Regions from separate parts of the Pseudomonas sp. SH10-3B genome, predicted to be linked through region 1. Evidence: predicted binding sites of a transcription regulator. Region 1 holds the regulator's gene; the other holds the start of a gene.
What was found. The regulator sigma-54, encoded in region 1, starts transcription at its own class of promoters, with help from an activator protein. The targets are predictions, from matches to a motif close to ANTGGCATNNANNTTGCTNT.

Region 1 (4,331 bases):
TGCTGCCCGCGAGTTCTGTGAACTGATCCTGCGAGCCCAAGGCAGTCTTGAAGCGGCCCACGCCGCCTACCTATAGAGCGTTTTATGCTGAGCAAAAAGATTCGCAACTTCCTGCTATTCGGAGTCATCGCCGCGCTGTTCCTCGCGGTGGGCTACTGGAATATCAGCCCGGGGCGCTTCCTCGACCAGCCTGTCGCGCAGGTTGACGAAGGGGCTATCGACTATTACGCCACCAATGCCTATAGCGTGCAGTTCCTGCCCGACGGCAAGGTGCAGTACGAAATGACCTCGGACAAAGTCGAGCATTTGAAGGCCACCGAAGTCACCCTGCTGACCAATCCGGACCTGAACCTGTACCGCGGCACCGAGTTTCCGTGGCATGTCACGAGCAAGCGTGGCGAGGTGAACCCGGACGGCACCGAGGTGGAACTGATTGACTCCGTACGCGTTGCGCGCACGGACGCCAAAAACCGTGACACGGTGATTACCAGCAGTCGCATGACCGTATTCCCACAGAAGCAATATGCGCAGACCGAGCAAGACGTTAGAATCGACGGCGCTGGCGGTGTATCGACTGGCAAGGGAATGAAAGCGTATTTGAAAGAAAGCAGGATACACCTGCTATCGAACGTAAGAGGACAGTATGAGGCTCGTTAAAACTCTCCCTATTTTGCTCGGTTTGGGCGCAGCACTGGGAAGCGTGAGCGCCTGGGCTCTGCCGAACGATAGCCAGCAACCGATCCACATCTCCGCTGACGATGCGCAGCTGGATGACAAGCAAGGCGTCGCCACCTACACCGGCGGCGTGATCATCACCCAGGGCTCGATGAAGATCACCGGCAACACGGTGACACTGACGCGCACCCAGGCGGGCGATATTGACGTAGTGACCTCGGTGGGCAACCTGGCTTACTTCGAACAGAAGCAGTCGGCTACCGACACAGGTCCGATGAAGGGCTACGGCAAGACCATCCAGTACCATGCCCAGCAGAATCGCATCGTGCTGATCGACCAGGCCAAGGTGCTCAGCCCCGATGGCAACTCCACGGAAGGTGAAAAGATCACCTATGACACCGTGAAGCAGATCGCCAATGCCGGTCGCGCCAATGGCAGCAAGGTCACCGCGCCACGCCCACGTATCGACATGGTTATCCAGCCGAAGAAGAAGGCCGAGTAATGGCAACCCTGAAAGCCCAGCATCTGGCCAAGGCCTATAAAAGCCGTCAGGTCGTGCGCGACGTCAGCCTGTCGATCGACAGCGGCCAGATTGTCGGCTTGCTTGGCCCCAACGGCGCCGGCAAGACCACCTGTTTCTATATGATCGTCGGCCTGGTCCAGGCGGACCAGGGTCGCGTACTGATCGACGACTTGGACGTGAGCCACCAGCCAATGCACGGGCGTGCCCGTGCAGGTATCGGCTATCTTCCGCAGGAAGCGTCGATCTTCCGCAAGCTGTCGGTATCCGACAACATCATGGCCATCCTTGAAACCCGCAAGGAACTCGACCGTGACGGCCGCCGCAAAGAATTGGAAAGCCTGCTTCAGGAATTCCACATCAACCACATTCGCGACAACCTTGGCATGAGCCTGTCCGGTGGTGAACGACGTCGCGTGGAAATCGCCCGCGCCCTGGCCACTGCCCCCAAGTTCATCCTGCTGGACGAACCGTTTGCCGGCGTCGACCCCATCTCGGTCGGCGACATCAAGCAGATCATCCATCACCTCAAGGCCAAGGGTATTGGTGTGCTGATCACTGACCACAACGTCCGTGAGACCCTCGATATCTGCGAAACTGCCTATATCGTCAATGATGGTCAACTGATCGCCGAAGGCGACTCCGCCACCATCCTGGCCAACGAACTGGTCAAGGAAGTGTACCTGGGTCACGAGTTCCGCCTGTAAAACCGCCCGCAACAACAAGGTGGCGGCAGGTCGTTTGCCCGACGCGCGGGAGTCAATGAAAACCTCTGGATTTTTATTGTTACCGCGCTCTAGGCAAAGCCCTCGATATCAGGCATATAATTTGCTTATGTTTGGCGCTCACGCGCCCTGTCGTGGATGGCGCATTGCGCCGGCGAATAAGGTGTTAAGCCCCTGCCATGAAACCATCGCTAGTCCTGAGAATGGGCCAGCAGCTGACGATGACACCGCAGCTGCAACAGGCCATCCGCCTGCTCCAATTGTCGACCCTGGACCTGCAACAGGAAATCCAGGAGGCCCTGGAGTCCAATCCGATGCTCGAACGCCAGGAAGAAGGCGACGACTTCGATAATGCAGACCCACTGGCTGACAACATCGAGCAAAAACCCAATCCCGACGTACAGGAACCCTCCTACCAGGAAACCGCCCCCACGGTGGATAATCTTGAGGAAGGCGATTGGAACGAACGCATTCCCAACGAACTTCCCGTGGACACCGCCTGGGAAGACGTCTATCAGACCAGCGCCAGCAGCCTGCCCAGCAATGACGATGACGAGTGGGATTTTACCACCCGCACTTCCGCCGGCGAGAGCCTGCAGAGCCATCTGTTGTGGCAACTGAACCTCGCGCCGATGTCCGACACCGATCGCCTGATCGCCGTGACCCTGATCGACTGCATCAATAACCAGGGTTATCTGGACGAGACGCTCGAAGAGATTCTCGAGGCCTTCGACCCGGAACTGGACATAGAGCTGGACGAGATCGAAGCCGTCCTGCACCGCATCCAACAGTTCGAACCTGCCGGCATTGGTGCCCGCACCCTCAGTGAATGCCTGCTGCTGCAACTGCGTCAACTGCCCGCCAAGACGCCTTGGCTCGCCGAAGCGCAGCGCCTGGTCAACGATTACATCGACCTGCTGGGTAGCCGCGACTACAGCCAGCTGATGCGCCGCATGAAGCTCAAGGAAGACGACCTGCGCCAGGTCATAGAACTGGTACAGAGCCTCAACCCGCGCCCAGGCTCGCAGATCGAGTCGAGCGAAGCCGAATACGTGGTCCCCGATGTGATTGTGCGCAAGGACAACGAACGCTGGCTGGTTGAACTGAACCAGGAATCGGTGCCACGCCTGCGGGTCAACCCGCAATATGCCGGTTTTGTACGCCGCGCCGACACCAGTGCCGACAACACGTTCATGCGCAACCAGTTGCAGGAGGCCCGTTGGTTCATCAAGAGCCTGCAGAGCCGCAACGAAACCCTGATGAAAGTTGCCACCCAGATCGTCGAGCACCAGCGCGGCTTCCTGGAGTATGGCGACGAAGCAATGAAACCGCTGGTTCTGCACGACATCGCCGAAGCAGTGGGCATGCACGAATCGACGATTTCCCGGGTGACCACGCAAAAATTCATGCATACCCCACGGGGCATATATGAGCTGAAATACTTTTTCTCCAGCCATGTAAGCACCTCGGAAGGCGGCGAATGCTCGTCCACGGCGATCCGCGCGATCATCAAAAAACTGGTTGCGGCGGAAAATCAGAAAAAGCCGTTGAGTGACAGCAAGATCGCTGGTTTACTGGAGGCACAAGGCATTCAGGTCGCCCGTCGAACCGTCGCCAAGTACCGCGAATCCCTTGGGATCGCGCCTTCCAGCGAGCGTAAGCGTTTGATGTGACGGGCGGGCCACAGCGTTCCAGTGGCGGGTATTCCTACCCGCCGCTTTATGCACTGGCAACGAAGGAGAAGCTGTATGCAAGTCAACATCAGTGGACACCAACTGGAAGTCACCAAGCCTCTACGTGAATACACCGAGAGCAAGCTGAACAAGCTTGCGGGGCATTTTGACAAGATCACCAATGTGCAGGTCATCATGGAGGTCGATAAGCTCAAGCAGAAAATCGAGGCCACCCTGCACGTACCGAATGCCAAGCTCGTCGCCAATGCAGAGCATGGCGATATGTACGCGGCCATTGACTTGCTCTACGACAAGCTGGACCGCCAACTCATAAAGCATAAGGAAAAGAATCTGCACCTGATGCAAGGTACAGGTCGTTAACTCTCCCCCCATGATCCGACTTGAAACCATCCTGACCCCCGGCCGTTCCCTCGTGAACGTGCCGGGCGGCAGTAAAAAGCGCGCCCTCGAACAAATTGCCAACCTGATCGGCCGTGAAGTGCCCGAGCTGGATACGCAAGCCGTGTACGAGGCGTTGATTGCCCGTGAAAAACTCGGCTCGACCGGTTTTGGTAACGGCATCGCCATTCCTCACTGCCGCCTCAAAGGCTGCGAAATACCCGTAAGCGCCCTGCTGCACCTGGATGCGCCCATCGACTTCGACGCCATTGACGGCGCCCCGGTGGACCTGCTGTTCGTCCTGCTGGTCCCGGAAGCTGCCACCGACGCGCACCTGGA
Region 2 (4,331 bases), on a different contig from region 1:
TTTTTCCTGGTCGTTGGAGTCCATCACGCGCTCGTCGTTGAGCTCGTTGCGCTCCAGGGTGCCGGATTGACGCAGGAGTTTGTCTACCAGGGTGGTTTTACCATGGTCAACGTGAGCAATGATGGCGATGTTACGTAGATTTTCGATCACTTGTGTATCTCGATCAGAGGATTCGGTGTGCTGACAGGTCGTGGCAGCGATTAACAGTAGAGTCAGGCCTTGCCGTTACAGCTTGACGGCAGAGTCGGGGGGCCGGTGACGCAGGCCACAGGCAAACAGCCCCGGGCTCTTAGCTCGGTCGATAAACGCGCACATTGGCATGCCCCTCACTGAGCAAATGGTGGGCATGCAGGCGACTCATCACGCCTTTGTCGCAATACAGCAGGTACTGACGGCTGTTATCCAGTTCCTTGAAACGCGCGTTCAATGCATAGAACGGCAGCGTTTGTACGTCGATGCCAGCAATTTCCAGCGGCTCATCTTCAGCGGCATCCGGGTGACGGATGTCGACAACGATCTGGCCGGCCAGGGCTTCGCTGACTTCTTCGATCTGCACATCCTGGCCCAGTTCGTCGATAACACGATCGATCGGGACCAGCTTGGCGTTCTCGAGCGCACGCTCCAGAACCGCCATATCAAACTGTTGTTCTTCATACTCCACGCGGTTGCGCTTGGCGTGGGTCTTGGGGTTCACCGAAATGACCCCGCAGTATTCAGGCATATGCTTGGCAAAGTCGGCGGTGCCGATTTGTTCTGCCAAGTCGATGATGTCCTGTTTGTGGCTGGCGATCAGCGGGCGCAATACCAGCTTCTCAGTCACGCAGTCGATCAGCGACAGGTTTGGCAGCGTCTGGCTGGAAACCTGGGAAATCGCCTCACCGGTCACCAGCGCGTCGATCTGCAACTGATCGGCGATTCGGGACGCAGCGCGCAACATCATACGCTTCAATACTACGCCCATATGACTGTTATCGACTTTGCCGAGAATTTCGCCCAGCACTTCCTCGAACGGTACGCTCACAAATAGCACGCGCTGGGAGCTGCCGTACTTCTTCCAGATAAAGTGCGCAACTTCCATCACGCCCAATTCGTGTGCACGCCCGCCCAGGTTAAAGAAGCAGAAGTGGCTCATCAGGCCGCGGCGCATGATCTGGTAGGCCGCCACCGTGGAGTCGAAACCGCCGGACATGAGGACCAGGGTCTGTTCCAGGGCGCCCAGCGGGTAGCCGCCGATGCTGTCGTGCTGGCTGTGAATCACAAACAACCGTTGGTCGCGAATTTCCATGCGCACTTCAATTTGCGGCGCCTTGAGGGAAATTCCGGCGGCGCCGCACTCGCGACGCAGCTTGCTGCCGACGTATTTCTCGACGTCCATGGAGCTGAATGGGTGCTTGCCGGCACGCTTGCAGCGCACCGAAAAAATCTTGCCTTCAAGGCTGTCGCCGAAGTGCCGTTTGCATTTTTCGGTGATGTCGTCGAAGTCGCCCAGCGGGTACTCATCCACCTGCAGGAAATGCGCGATACCCGGCATGCAGCTCAGGCGCTCGGTCATATCCTTCAAGGCTTTGGCGTCGGTCAGGCGGGTTTCCAGTTCGAGGTTGTCCCACACACCGTTCACCACCACAGCCGGGTCCAGATCGCGGAGCACGGCACGGATATTCTTGGCCAACTGACGGATGAAACGCATCCGTACCGGTCGGCTCTTGATGGTGATCTCGGGGAAGACTTTAACGATTAATTTCATGGAAACAGCGCGCGCAGGGCCTGCCGAAAAAGGGGGGCGCGGATTATAGCGGAAATCGCTCAAGGTTTAACCAGTTAATATGCACAACTCTCGACTCGCACTAAAGAGGTGCATTTACAACCAGAAGCGCCACATTGCGGTGCGCCATTTTCGCGCTTTTGTCGCAATGCACCTTTATAGGGGCGTTTTTGGAGCAAAAAACCCATGTTGGCGCACTGGCATGCAATTTGCTCTCTTGTGAGGCAGGTTGCCATGGCGGACTATCCGCGCCGGCATCACCCACATTCTAAGGGCTAACTCCACTACCCCAGCCCGAAGCCACCCGGAGGACACTATGTCGAAGTCGGTTCAACTCATCAAAGATCATGACGTTAAATGGATTGATCTGCGCTTCACGGACACCAAAGGCACTCAGCACCACGTGACCATGCCGGCTCGCGACGCGCTGGATGATGCTTTCTTCGAAGAAGGCAAAATGTTCGACGGTTCCTCCATCGCTGGCTGGAAAGGCATCGAAGCCTCCGACATGATCCTGATGCCGGACGACAGCACTGCCGTCCTCGACCCATTCACCGAAGACCCAACGCTGATCATCGTCTGCGACGTGATCGAGCCTTCGACCATGCAAGGCTACGACCGCGACCCACGTGCGATCGCCAAGCGTGCCGAGGAATACCTGAAGTCGACCGGTATCGGCGACACCGTATTCGTAGGCCCAGAGCCAGAATTCTTCATCTTTGATTCGGTCAAGTTCAAGTCCGACATCTCCGGTTCGATGTTCAAGATCTTCTCCGAACAAGGTTCGTGGATGTCCGACCAGGACGTGGAAGGCGGCAACAAAGGCCACCGTCCAGGCATCAAAGGTGGCTACTTCCCAGTTCCGCCGTTCGACCACGACCACGAAATCCGTACCTCCATGTGCAACGCCATGGAAGAAATGGGCCTGGTCATCGAAGTTCACCACCACGAAGTGGCGACTGCCGGCCAGAACGAAATCGGTGTGAAGTTCAACACCCTGGTTGCCAAGGCTGACGAAGTCCAGACCCTGAAGTACTGCGTACACAACGTGGCTGATGCCTACGGCCGTACCGCTACCTTCATGCCTAAGCCGCTGTACGGCGATAACGGTTCGGGTATGCACGTTCACCTGTCCATCGCCAAAGAAGGCAAGAACACCTTCGCTGGCGAAGGTTATGCCGGCCTGTCCGACACCGCCCTGTACTTCATCGGCGGCATCATCAAGCACGGTAAGGCCCTGAACGGCTTCACCAACCCATCGACCAACTCCTACAAGCGTCTGGTTCCAGGTTTCGAAGCACCGGTAATGCTGGCCTACTCGGCTCGCAACCGTTCCGCCTCGATCCGTATTCCTTACGTGTCCAGCCCGCGCGCTCGCCGTATCGAAGCTCGCTTCCCGGATCCAGCAGCCAACCCATACCTGGCTTTCGCTGCCCTGGTCATGGCCGGCCTGGACGGTATCCAGAACAAGATCCACCCTGGCGACGCCGCCGACAAAAACTTGTACGACCTGCCGCCTGAAGAGGCCAAAGAGATCCCACAAGTGTGCGGCAGCCTGAAAGAAGCCTTGGAAGAGCTGGACAAGGGCCGTGCGTTCCTGACCAAAGGCGGCGTATTCAGCGACGACTTCATCGATGCCTACATCGAGCTGAAAAGCGAAGAAGAAATCAAAGTACGCACCTTCGTACACCCACTGGAATACGAGCTGTACTACAGCTGCTGATCCGGTAGCGCTGCTTGACGTAGCGTGCTGAAAAAGGCCTCCTTCGGGAGGTCTTTTTTTGCCCAGGAATTAACCCGCTCCCCCTCCCATAAGGAGATCAGCATTGAAACGTCGACTTGCATTCGCTTTAGTGTTTTTCAGCGCCAGTGCATTGGCTGCGCCACCCACTCTTGAGCCGCTGCTCAACAGCATCGCCGAACGCCTGGAGATCGCCGACCAGGTGGCCCTGAGCAAATGGGACAGCAAAAAACCTGTAGAAGACAAAAAGCGCGAACAAGAGGTGATCGCCAGCGTCATGACCCAGGCACCGAGCTACAAATTGGCGCCCGCCACCGCCGAGCAATTTTTTTCGGCGCAGATCGAGGCGAACAAACTGGTGCAGTACACCCACCTGTCCGACTGGCAGTTCCAGGGCAAGGCACCGGACGATCCGCGCCCGGACCTGGTGAAGCAGATACGCCCGCAATTGGATGAGCTGCAGAAACGCCTGCTGCAGCAATTGGCTGACTTCACCCCGCAGCGTACCGACCCGCAGTGCCCTCAATGGCTGGCCGAAGCAGTGCATGAGCCGCTGAACGATCCGCTGCGGCAACTGGCGATGATCCGCGCTACGGCCGAGCTGTGTATCCGCACAGGCGAATAACGGATGACACCCACATCATTTTAGGCACCTTCCGGCATCCCTCCCCGAACAGCGATCGTAGCCTGACCGGCCACTCAGCGAACGGGATGAAACCCAACCATGGAAGCCCTCAAATGCTTGATCGCAACAGCGACCTGCCTGTCTGCCCTAGGCTGCAGCAGCCAGCCGAAAGACGTCGTGCAAATCGAAAAGGAGATCCTGCT

Region 2: a site for sigma-54 is predicted at 1,959-1,978, ahead of glnA (glutamate--ammonia ligase). Genes of this name have one in related genera too.

What each region holds. Positions count from the first base shown of each region.
Region 1 is NZ_JAFLXD010000001.1:173,339-177,669, forward strand. Features, by position in the region: gene J1G35_RS00835 (HAD family hydrolase) at 1-76, shown strand, start outside; gene lptC (LPS export ABC transporter periplasmic protein LptC) at 85-657, shown strand; gene lptA (lipopolysaccharide transport periplasmic protein LptA) at 644-1,177, shown strand; gene lptB (LPS export ABC transporter ATP-binding protein) at 1,177-1,902, shown strand; gene J1G35_RS00855 (RNA polymerase factor sigma-54) at 2,100-3,593, shown strand; gene raiA (ribosome-associated translation inhibitor RaiA) at 3,669-3,974, shown strand; gene ptsN (PTS IIA-like nitrogen regulatory protein PtsN) at 3,985-4,331, shown strand, end outside.
Region 2 is NZ_JAFLXD010000068.1:11,313-15,643, reverse strand. Features, by position in the region: gene typA (translational GTPase TypA) at 1-150, opposite strand, end outside; gene thiI (tRNA uracil 4-sulfurtransferase ThiI) at 290-1,744, opposite strand; gene glnA (glutamate--ammonia ligase) at 2,079-3,485, shown strand; gene J1G35_RS28755 (chorismate mutase) at 3,589-4,128, shown strand; gene J1G35_RS28750 (cupin domain-containing protein) at 4,228-4,331, shown strand, end outside.